DNA from 4 places in the Pseudescherichia sp. L3 genome. Region 2 is predicted to be linked to each of the others. Evidence: predicted binding sites of a transcription regulator. Region 2 holds the regulator's gene; each other region holds the start of a gene.
What was found. The regulator PurR, encoded in region 2, represses purine synthesis genes. The targets are predictions, from matches to a motif close to CANGCAAACGTTTGCNTG.
Positions count from the first base shown of each region.

Region 1: the regulator PurR is predicted to act here: its motif matches at 1,434-1,451, upstream of carA (glutamine-hydrolyzing carbamoyl-phosphate synthase small subunit).
Region 3: the regulator PurR is predicted to act here: its motif matches at 811-828, upstream of tusA (sulfurtransferase TusA).
Region 4: the regulator PurR is predicted to act here: its motif matches at 1,348-1,365, upstream of pyrD (quinone-dependent dihydroorotate dehydrogenase).

Region 1 is NZ_JANKYC010000002.1:430,733-432,923, forward strand. It holds gene carB (carbamoyl-phosphate synthase large subunit) at 1-47, opposite strand, end outside; gene carA (glutamine-hydrolyzing carbamoyl-phosphate synthase small subunit) at 66-1,214, opposite strand; gene dapB (4-hydroxy-tetrahydrodipicolinate reductase) at 1,669-2,191, opposite strand, start outside.
Region 2 is NZ_JANKYC010000001.1:1,042,827-1,045,017, reverse strand. It holds gene NR795_RS05135 (YnhF family membrane protein) at 73-162, opposite strand; gene purR (HTH-type transcriptional repressor PurR) at 460-1,485, shown strand; gene punR (DNA-binding transcriptional activator PunR) at 1,518-2,191, opposite strand, start outside.
Region 3 is NZ_JANKYC010000003.1:151,728-153,918, reverse strand. It holds gene NR795_RS16065 (7-cyano-7-deazaguanine/7-aminomethyl-7-deazaguanine transporter) at 55-720, opposite strand; gene tusA (sulfurtransferase TusA) at 888-1,133, shown strand; gene NR795_RS16055 (TRAP transporter substrate-binding protein) at 1,307-2,191, shown strand, end outside.
Region 4 is NZ_JANKYC010000001.1:680,114-682,304, reverse strand. It holds gene zapC (cell division protein ZapC) at 1-74, opposite strand, end outside; gene pyrD (quinone-dependent dihydroorotate dehydrogenase) at 243-1,253, opposite strand; gene ssuE (NADPH-dependent FMN reductase) at 1,502-2,077, shown strand; gene NR795_RS03225 (sulfonate ABC transporter substrate-binding protein) at 2,070-2,191, shown strand, end outside.

The DNA of each region.
Region 1 (2,191 bases), on a different contig from region 2:
CCAGCGCCAAGGATCAGGATGCTTTTAATGTCTGTACGTTTTGGCATGGTCTTCTCGGCTCCTGATTATTTGGCGGTAGAACGGTAGTGCTTAATCAATTCGATAAAGTGATCGAACAGCGGTGCAGCATCGTGCGGGCCTGGGCTCGCTTCCGGGTGCCCCTGGAAGCTGAACGCTGGCTTATCGGTACGATGAATACCCTGCAGGGTACCGTCGAACAGCGACGTATGCGTGACGCGCAGGTTAGCTGGCATGGTCGCCTCATCTACCGCAAAGCCGTGGTTTTGCGCGGTGATCATCACCGTGTTGTTATCAATATCTTTAACCGGATGGTTGCCGCCGTGGTGACCAAACTTCATCTTCACGGTTTTGGCACCGCTCGCCAGAGCCAGCAGCTGATGGCCAAGGCAGATACCAAACACCGGAATATCGGTTGCCAGGAAGGCCTGGATAGCGTCGATGGCGTAGTCGCACGGTGCCGGGTCACCGGGGCCGTTGGAGAGGAAAATACCGTCCGGGTTCATCTTCAGGACCTCTTCCGCCGGGGTCTGCGCCGGGACTACCGTCAGGCGGCAGCCTCTGTCGACCAGCATACGCAGGATGTTGCGCTTCGCACCGTAGTCGTAAGCCACCACGTGGAACGGCAGCTCCTCTTCTTTTTTCGCTTCTGGCAGCTCACCGGCCAGCGTCCAGCTTCCCTGGGTCCAGCTGTAGGACTCTGCGGTGGTGACCTCTTTCGCCAGATCCATCCCGTTCAGACCGGGGAACGCTTTCGCCTTCTCCAGGGCCAGCGCGGCATCCGGGCTGTCGCCCGCGATAATGCAGCCGTTCTGAGCGCCCTTCTCGCGCAGCAGACGGGTCAGTTTACGGGTATCGATATCGGCAATGGCCACGATGTTATGGCGCTTGAGGTAAGAAGAGAGGTCTTCGGTATTGCGGTAGTTGCTGGCAATCAGTGGCAGGTCACGAATAATCAGGCCTTGAGCATGAACCTGGGACGCTTCTTCATCGGCTTCGTTAGTGCCGACATTACCAATATGGGGATAAGTAAGAGTGACGATTTGGCGGGAATAGGAGGGATCAGTAAGGATTTCTTGATAACCGGTCATTGAAGTATTGAAAACGACTTCCCCAACCGCCGAACCTGTTGCCCCTATGGCCCGACCGTGAAACTGGGTTCCGTCTTCCAGAACCAATAGCGCTGACTTAATCAAAACACCCTCCAGAGAATATTCACTCACTTTATTTGCATATTAATTCATATTGAAGCCACAAATCAATGCAAATCTGCTTACCGGTGTATTTTTGGCAAACGGCGGCATTCTAGAGACAACCCTGATAAAAGTCTACCATCCAGACCACTTTTTCTTACTTTTTTGCAACCCTGAGGGATAACCTGCACCTTAAGATGCAAAAAAGCCAGATAAATTGCACAGGAAAACGCTTGCGTACATGTAAGGATTTCAGTTTTTTATACGTAACGATAAAAACAGGAATGGAGGGTGAGAATCTGCTTTTTTTTATCAAAAACAGCAGGAAGAGAGAGCGTTACAGCGCTTTAAAATGACAAAATGGATCAAACAGACAAAATAAAGGGGCAATAAAATATTGCCCCATGCAATCAAAGCATTGCGATCACAATAACCACATCACGATGGGTAATAAACGCTACAAATTGTTGAGATCGAGCACGTCACGCATATCAAAAAGGCCATTATTCTGTGATTTAAGCCACAAAGCAGCCCGAACCGCACCGTTGGCAAATGTCATACGGCTGGAAGCTTTGTGTGTAATCTCAATGCGCTCACCCACGTCGGCAAACATGGCGGTATGCTCGCCAATGATGTCACCTGCGCGAACGGTGGCAAAACCGATGGTGCCCGGCTGACGCTCACCGGTATAGCCTTCGCGACTGTAAACGGCGCACTCTTTCAAATCTTTATCCAGCGCATGGGCGATGGCTTCCCCCATGGCCAGGGCGGTACCTGACGGAGCATCAACTTTATGGCGATGATGCGCTTCAATAATTTCAATATCGGTGTAGTCGCCCATCACTTTGGCTGCTTTCTCCAGCAGCTTAAGCATGACGTTGACCCCAACGCTAAAGTTAGCGGCAAAAACAATGCCGATGGTCTTTGCCGCGTCGCTGATAGCCTGCTTGCCAGCCTCGTCGAAGCCGGTAGTACCAATG
Region 2 (2,191 bases):
ATTTTGATAACAATTGGGCGGGGAAAAGGTCGACATTAAACAGAGGGAGAGAGGCCCCTCCCCCATGCTGAATCAATTTAACGCAGCGGTCAGCGCACCCGCAACAATCAGGCCCAGCACAACAACGGTGGTCATCAGGGAAAACTTCAGATCTGCACTCATCAATTTCTCTCCATTCTTATTACCCCACAAAAAGTGAGCCTGCGCATTTTTACACATTTATGGGCAAAAATCTTCTTTGATTTGGGGTGATATGCGTTTTAACGCTTCCCCTTTTCATCAAGATAAGACAAAATTCCACGCTAAATTTATTCGCGTACCGGCCATAGACCCCTCCTGACGTTCCGTGTCGTTTTCCCGGCGAATCGCATCTCCAAACGTTGCGTGCAGGCTGAGTAGAGGCAAACGTTTACCTACACTATTTTCAGGAGCTTACGTCGTGGTTTGGAGTGACATTGAATGGCAACTATAAAAGACGTAGCGAAACGAGCAAACGTTTCCACCACAACCGTATCACATGTTATTAACAAAACCCGCTTTGTGGCAGAAGAGACGCGTAATGCGGTGTGGGCAGCTATTAAAGAGCTGCACTACTCACCCAGCGCCGTGGCCCGCAGCCTGAAGGTTAACCATACCAAATCGATTGGCCTGCTGGCGACCAGCAGCGAAGCGCCCTACTTTGCCGAGATTATCGAAGCGGTAGAGAAAAACTGCTTCCAGAAAGGCTATACCCTTATCCTGGGTAATGCCTGGAACAACCTGGAGAAGCAGGGTGCCTATCTGTCGATGATGGCGCAAAAGCGCGTCGATGGCCTGCTGGTGATGTGCTCTGAATACCCCGCCCCGCTGCTCAGCATGCTGGAGGAGTATCGCCATATTCCCATGGTCGTCATGGACTGGGGCGAGGCAAAAGCAGACTTTACCGACTCGGTGATCGATAACGCCTTCGAAGGCGGGTATATGGCTGGCCGTTACCTGGTCGAGCGCGGCCATCGTGAGATTGGTGTGATCCCTGGCCCGCTTGAGCGCAACACCGGCGCGGGTCGTCTGGCTGGCTTTATGAAAGCCATGGAAGAGGCGCTGATCAGCGTGCCGGAAAACTGGATTGTGCAGGGCGACTTTGAACCCGAGTCCGGCTACCGGGCGATGCAGCAGATCCTCTCTCAGCCGCACCGCCCTACTGCCGTGTTCTGCGGCGGCGATGTGATGGCAATGGGTGCGCTCTGCGCCGTCGACGAGATGGGCCTGCGCGTGCCGCAGGATGTATCGCTGATCGGCTATGATAACGTGCGTAACGCCCGGTTCTTCACCCCTGCGCTGACCACCATCCACCAGCCCAAAGACTCGCTGGGGGAAACCGCCTTTAATATGCTGATGGACCGCATTGTGAATAAGCGTGAAGAGTCACAGTCGATTGAGGTTCATCCTCGGCTGATCGAGCGCCGCTCGGTCGCTGACGGTCCCTTCCGCGACTATCGCCGTTAAGATCCCGCCGCGATAAAACCTGCGGGAGCCGATCACTCCGGCTCTCGCAGCCACTCCCGATTAAGCGTTTCGCTATCGCCTAAGTAGTCCAGCAGCCAGCCCAGCGCGGGCGAGTTGTCGTTTTGCTGCCAGGTCAGGCAGCATGCTGCATCTGGAAACGGCTCTTCCAGCTGGAGCTCCACCCACTCACCGCGATCGAGCCACGGCCGTGCAAAATGGCCCGGCACCATACCGATGCACAGTCCGGCGCTCAGACACTCTGCTGAAGAGGTCCAGTCCGGCACCACCATTCGCCGCTGGTTGTCCAGCAGCCAGGTGATCCTCTTGGGCAGCAGCCGGGAAGTATCTTCCCACACCAGCGACGGCCAGCCGCGCAGGAGATCGTCACTCAGCGGGCCACCCCTGCCCGCCAGCGGGTGATGAGCGGCCACGACGCAGCGCCAGTTGAGCATCCCCATATCGCGAAAGGCAAAGCGCCCGCCTACAGGTATGGCCTGAGTCGCACCGATAGCCAGCTCTACGCGCCCATCGGCCAGCGCATCCCAGACGCCATTAAACACCTCTTGCGACACCAGCAGCTCCACGTCTGAAAAGTGGCGGTAGAAGTCGACGATCATCTGCCGGGTGCGTTCGGGACGCACAATATTATCGACGGCAATGGCAAGCTGCCCGCGCCAGCCGTTGGCTATCTGCTGACACTGCTGTC
Region 3 (2,191 bases), on a different contig from region 2:
AAACGGCCAAAACGGCTCATAGGCCCATCTTATCACAAGTTAGAAGGCGTACCTTTAACTGGCCTGCAACGCAGAAATTTCAGATTTATCCGCCAGTCTTTTCAGGCACATATTCAGCAATACGCCATACATCGGCAAGAAGAACAGAATGCTGATAAGCACCTTAAAGCTGTAGTCTACCAGCGCGATTTCGGTCCAGTGCTGGGCCATAAACGCGTCCGGGCTACGCCAGAAGGCGATAAAGAAGAAGGCAACGGTATCGCTGGCGTTACCGAACACGGTGGAGACGGTCGGGGCAAGCCACCAGCGGCGATTCTGACGCAGGCGGTTAAAGACGCGCACGTCGAGGATCTGCCCCAGGGTATACGCCATAAAGCTTGCGGCGGCGATGCGGGCGACGAACAGGTTAAAGTGTGTCAGCGCGCCAAAGCCCTGCCAGCTGCCCATATAAAACAGCGACGAGACGATATAGGAGATAATCAGCGCCGGGATCATGACGGCAAAGATGATCCGCCGGGCGAGCGGTGCGCCAAAAATACGCACGGTCAGGTCGGTGGCGAGGAAGATAAAGGGAAAGCTAAACGCGCCCCAGGTGGTATGGAAACCAAACACCGAGATCGGCAGCTGTACCAGATAGTTGCTGGAGGTGATCACCAGCAGATGAAAAAGCGATAGCCAGAACAGCGCCTTCATGCGCTGAGATTGCGAGAACTGCGTCATATTGTGACCTTTTTATGAGTTGGGGTGAGGGAACCCAATTTGAACCGCCGCATCATACTGCTTTAGCACCACTTTGCAATGGTTAAAATGCACGCAATCGTTAACATGGTTTGCATTGCGATGATCGCGGCGTAAACTACAGCGGTTTTTGACGGAATGAGCTAAAAATGACCGATCTCTTTACTACGCCAGACCATACCCTTGACGCTCAGGGGCTGCGCTGCCCGGAACCTGTGATGATGGTACGTAAAACCGTACGCACCATGCAGGCCGGGGAAACCTTGCTGATTATCGCCGACGATCCCGCTACCACGCGCGATATTCCCGGATTTTGCCGCTTTATGGAGCACGAGCTGGTCGCCCAGCAGGTGGAGGCGCTGCCGTACCGTTATCTGCTGCGTAAAGGGCAATAACACCGTTTATTAACATCATTTGGACTACCGTTGTCACATAATTGAACCATCGTTTCACAATCTTATTACTTTTGTGAACCGCTTCACCTCTGCTTCTCCAGGCGTAGTGTAGTTTTTAAGCGTAAAAATAAAACGCTGTTTGCCGCTTACCTCACTACCCTGGAGTTGACTCAATGAAAACGACCTTGAAGCCGTTGTTAGCCGCTCTGTGCCTGACTGCTTTTGCCTCCTCTGTTGCTGCTCAAACCATCAAAGCTGCCGATGTTCATCCGCAGGGTTATCCCAACGTGGTGGCCGTAGAGCAGATGGGCGAAAAGTTGAAACAGCAAACCGACGGTAAGCTGGAGATCAAAGTCTTCCCTGGCGGCGTACTTGGGGATGAAAAGCAGATGATCGAGCAGGCGCAGATGGGCGCTATCGACATCATCCGCGTCTCCATGGCACCGGTGGCGGCGATCCTGCCGGACATCGAAGTCTTTACGCTGCCCTACGTCTTCCGCGATGAAGACCACATGCACAAAATTATCGACGGTGATATCGGCAAGCAGATCGGCGAGAAGCTCACCGCCAACCCGAAATCCAGGCTGGTATTTCTCGGCTGGATGGACTCCGGCACCCGCAACCTGATCACCAAGGATCCGATTGTCAAACCAGAAGACCTGAAGGGCAAAAAGATCCGCGTGCAGGGTAGCCCGGTGGCGCTGGCCACGCTGAAAGATATGGGAGCTAACTCGGTGGCGATGGGCGTGAGCGAGGTCTACAGCGGCATGCAAACCGGTGTGATTGACGGAGCAGAGAACAACCCGCCGACCTTTGTGGCCCACAACTATATGCCGGTGGCAAAAAACTACACCCTCAGCGGCCACTTCATTACCCCAGAGATGCTGCTCTACTCCAAAGTGAAGTGGGACAAGCTCAGCGCTGACGATCAGAAAAAAATCCTCACCCTGGCCCGCGAAGCGCAGTTTGAACAGCGCAAGCTGTGGAATGCCTATAACCAGCAGGCGCTCGACAAGATGAAGGCGGGCGGCGTCCAGTTCCACGACATCGACAAATCG
Region 4 (2,191 bases), 360 kb from region 2:
GCAAGATCGAGCATCATCCGGTCGTGCTCTTCGTCGTAATACCAGCGCCAGTTATCGTCAGGTTTAATTCGCATAGTCCTCTCCGCTTCCCCTTAAGCATCCTGCTGCGTTTGTGTCCGTTGCTACCGCTTCGCTTACCACAAAATGTCAATAATGAGAACGTTTAAATTAACAACAACCGGGGGAATATAAAACAACCAGGGCGGGAAATAAAGCCCTGGTTAACATTTAGACGCAAAGGATTAGATATGGGTAACGATCTCTTTAATCAGCGGCGGGCCTTTAAATATAAAGCCGGAATAGATCTGCACCAGCGTTGCACCGGCCGCTATTTTCTCCCGGGCGGCGATAACGGAGTCGATTCCGCCGACGCCGATAATCGGCAGCTGACCCTTCAGCTCCTGGGCAAGAAGGCGAATAATTTCGGTGCTTTTCAGCTGTAATGGCCGGCCGCTTAAGCCTCCGGTCTCATCACAGTGCTTCATTCCCTGTACCAGCCCCCTATCGAGCGTGGTATTGGTGGCGATCACGCCATCGATATTATGGCGAAGCAGACTGTCAGCTACCTGAATTAACTCTTCAACCGAGAGATCGGGAGCAATTTTCACCGCCACAGGGACATATTTATGATGAATATTCTGCAGCTCGCGCTGCTTATTTTTGATGGCGGAGAGCAGATCGTCCAGCGCCTCACCGTATTGCAGTGAGCGCAGGCCTGGGGTGTTGGGCGAGGAGATATTAATCGCAATATAGCCCGCGTAGGGATAGACTTTATCCATACAGATCAGGTAGTCATCTTTCCCCTGCTCTACCGGTGTATCTTTATTTTTGCCGATATTAATGCCCAGCACGCCATCAAAATGGGCTTTTTTGACGTTCTCTACCAGGTTATCCACGCCAAGGTTATTGAAGCCCATGCGGTTAATTAACCCCTCGGCCTCGACCAGGCGGAAGATACGCGGCTTATCGTTACCCGGCTGAGGGCGCGGCGTCACGGTGCCGATCTCAATCGCGCCAAAGCCCATTGCGCCCAGCGCATCGATGCACTCGCCGTTTTTATCCAGACCCGCTGCCAGGCCGAGCGGATTCTTAAAGGTCAGCCCCATACAGGAGACCGGTTTTTGCGGCACGTTCTGGCGTACCAGCGCGGCTAGCGGCGTGCCGGAAATACGGCGTAATTGCTGAAACGTCAATTCATGAGCGCGCTCAGGGTCGAGCTGGAAAAGGGCTTTACGAACGAAGGGGTAGTACATGAACTCTCCTGGATTCCCGGTGTGCAAACCGGGGGCGTATTATCTGCGATTGCGAGGCGAAAGGGAATTGACCTGAGGCAAATAATTCGGATAAAACGCAAACGTTTTCTTCTCTGCTCCCACTTTATCTAGTTTTTAGCTATGTAGTCTCGAATAAATTATTTAGGGAATAACCCGCTCGGTGCCACACTCCTGAAAATTGTTATCAATGTTAGATAAAAGCAAACAATTAGTTATAAGGAGCAAGCATGCGCGTTATTACCCTGGCCGGAAGTCCACGCTTTCCCTCTCGTTCCAGCGCATTACTGGACTATGCCCGCGAAAAGCTCACCGCCCTGGATGTGGAAGTTTGTCACTGGCACCTTCATAACTTTGACGCTGAAGATCTGCTCTACGCCCGATTTGATAGTCCGGCGCTCAACGCCCTGACCGAACAACTTAAGGACGCTGACGGACTGATCGTGGCGACACCTGTCTATAAAGCCTCATTTTCCGGCGCGCTTAAAACCTTACTCGATCTTCTTCCTGAACGTGCCCTGGCTGGCAAGGTGGTGTTACCGCTGGCCACGGGAGGTACGGTTGCCCATCTGCTGGCAGTGGATTACGCCCTGAAACCGGTGCTCAACGCCCTCAAGGCGCAGGAGATTTTACATGGTGTCTTTGCTGATGATTCGCAGGTCATCGACTATCAGCATACCCCCCATTTCACGCCAAATTTACATCACCGTCTTGATGAGGCGCTGGAAACCTTCTGGCAGGCTCTGCACCGCCGCGATGTTCAGGCGCCTGCATTTAGCCAACCGCAAGGAGTGGCCCATGTTTAAAATTCTGTCCCGCATCGGGCTGGCTGGCGTGCTGGCACTCTCATCGCTGAGTCATGCCGCGGAAACCTCTCCGGAAAGTCTGCGCATCGGCTATCAAAAAGGGAGCGTCAGCAT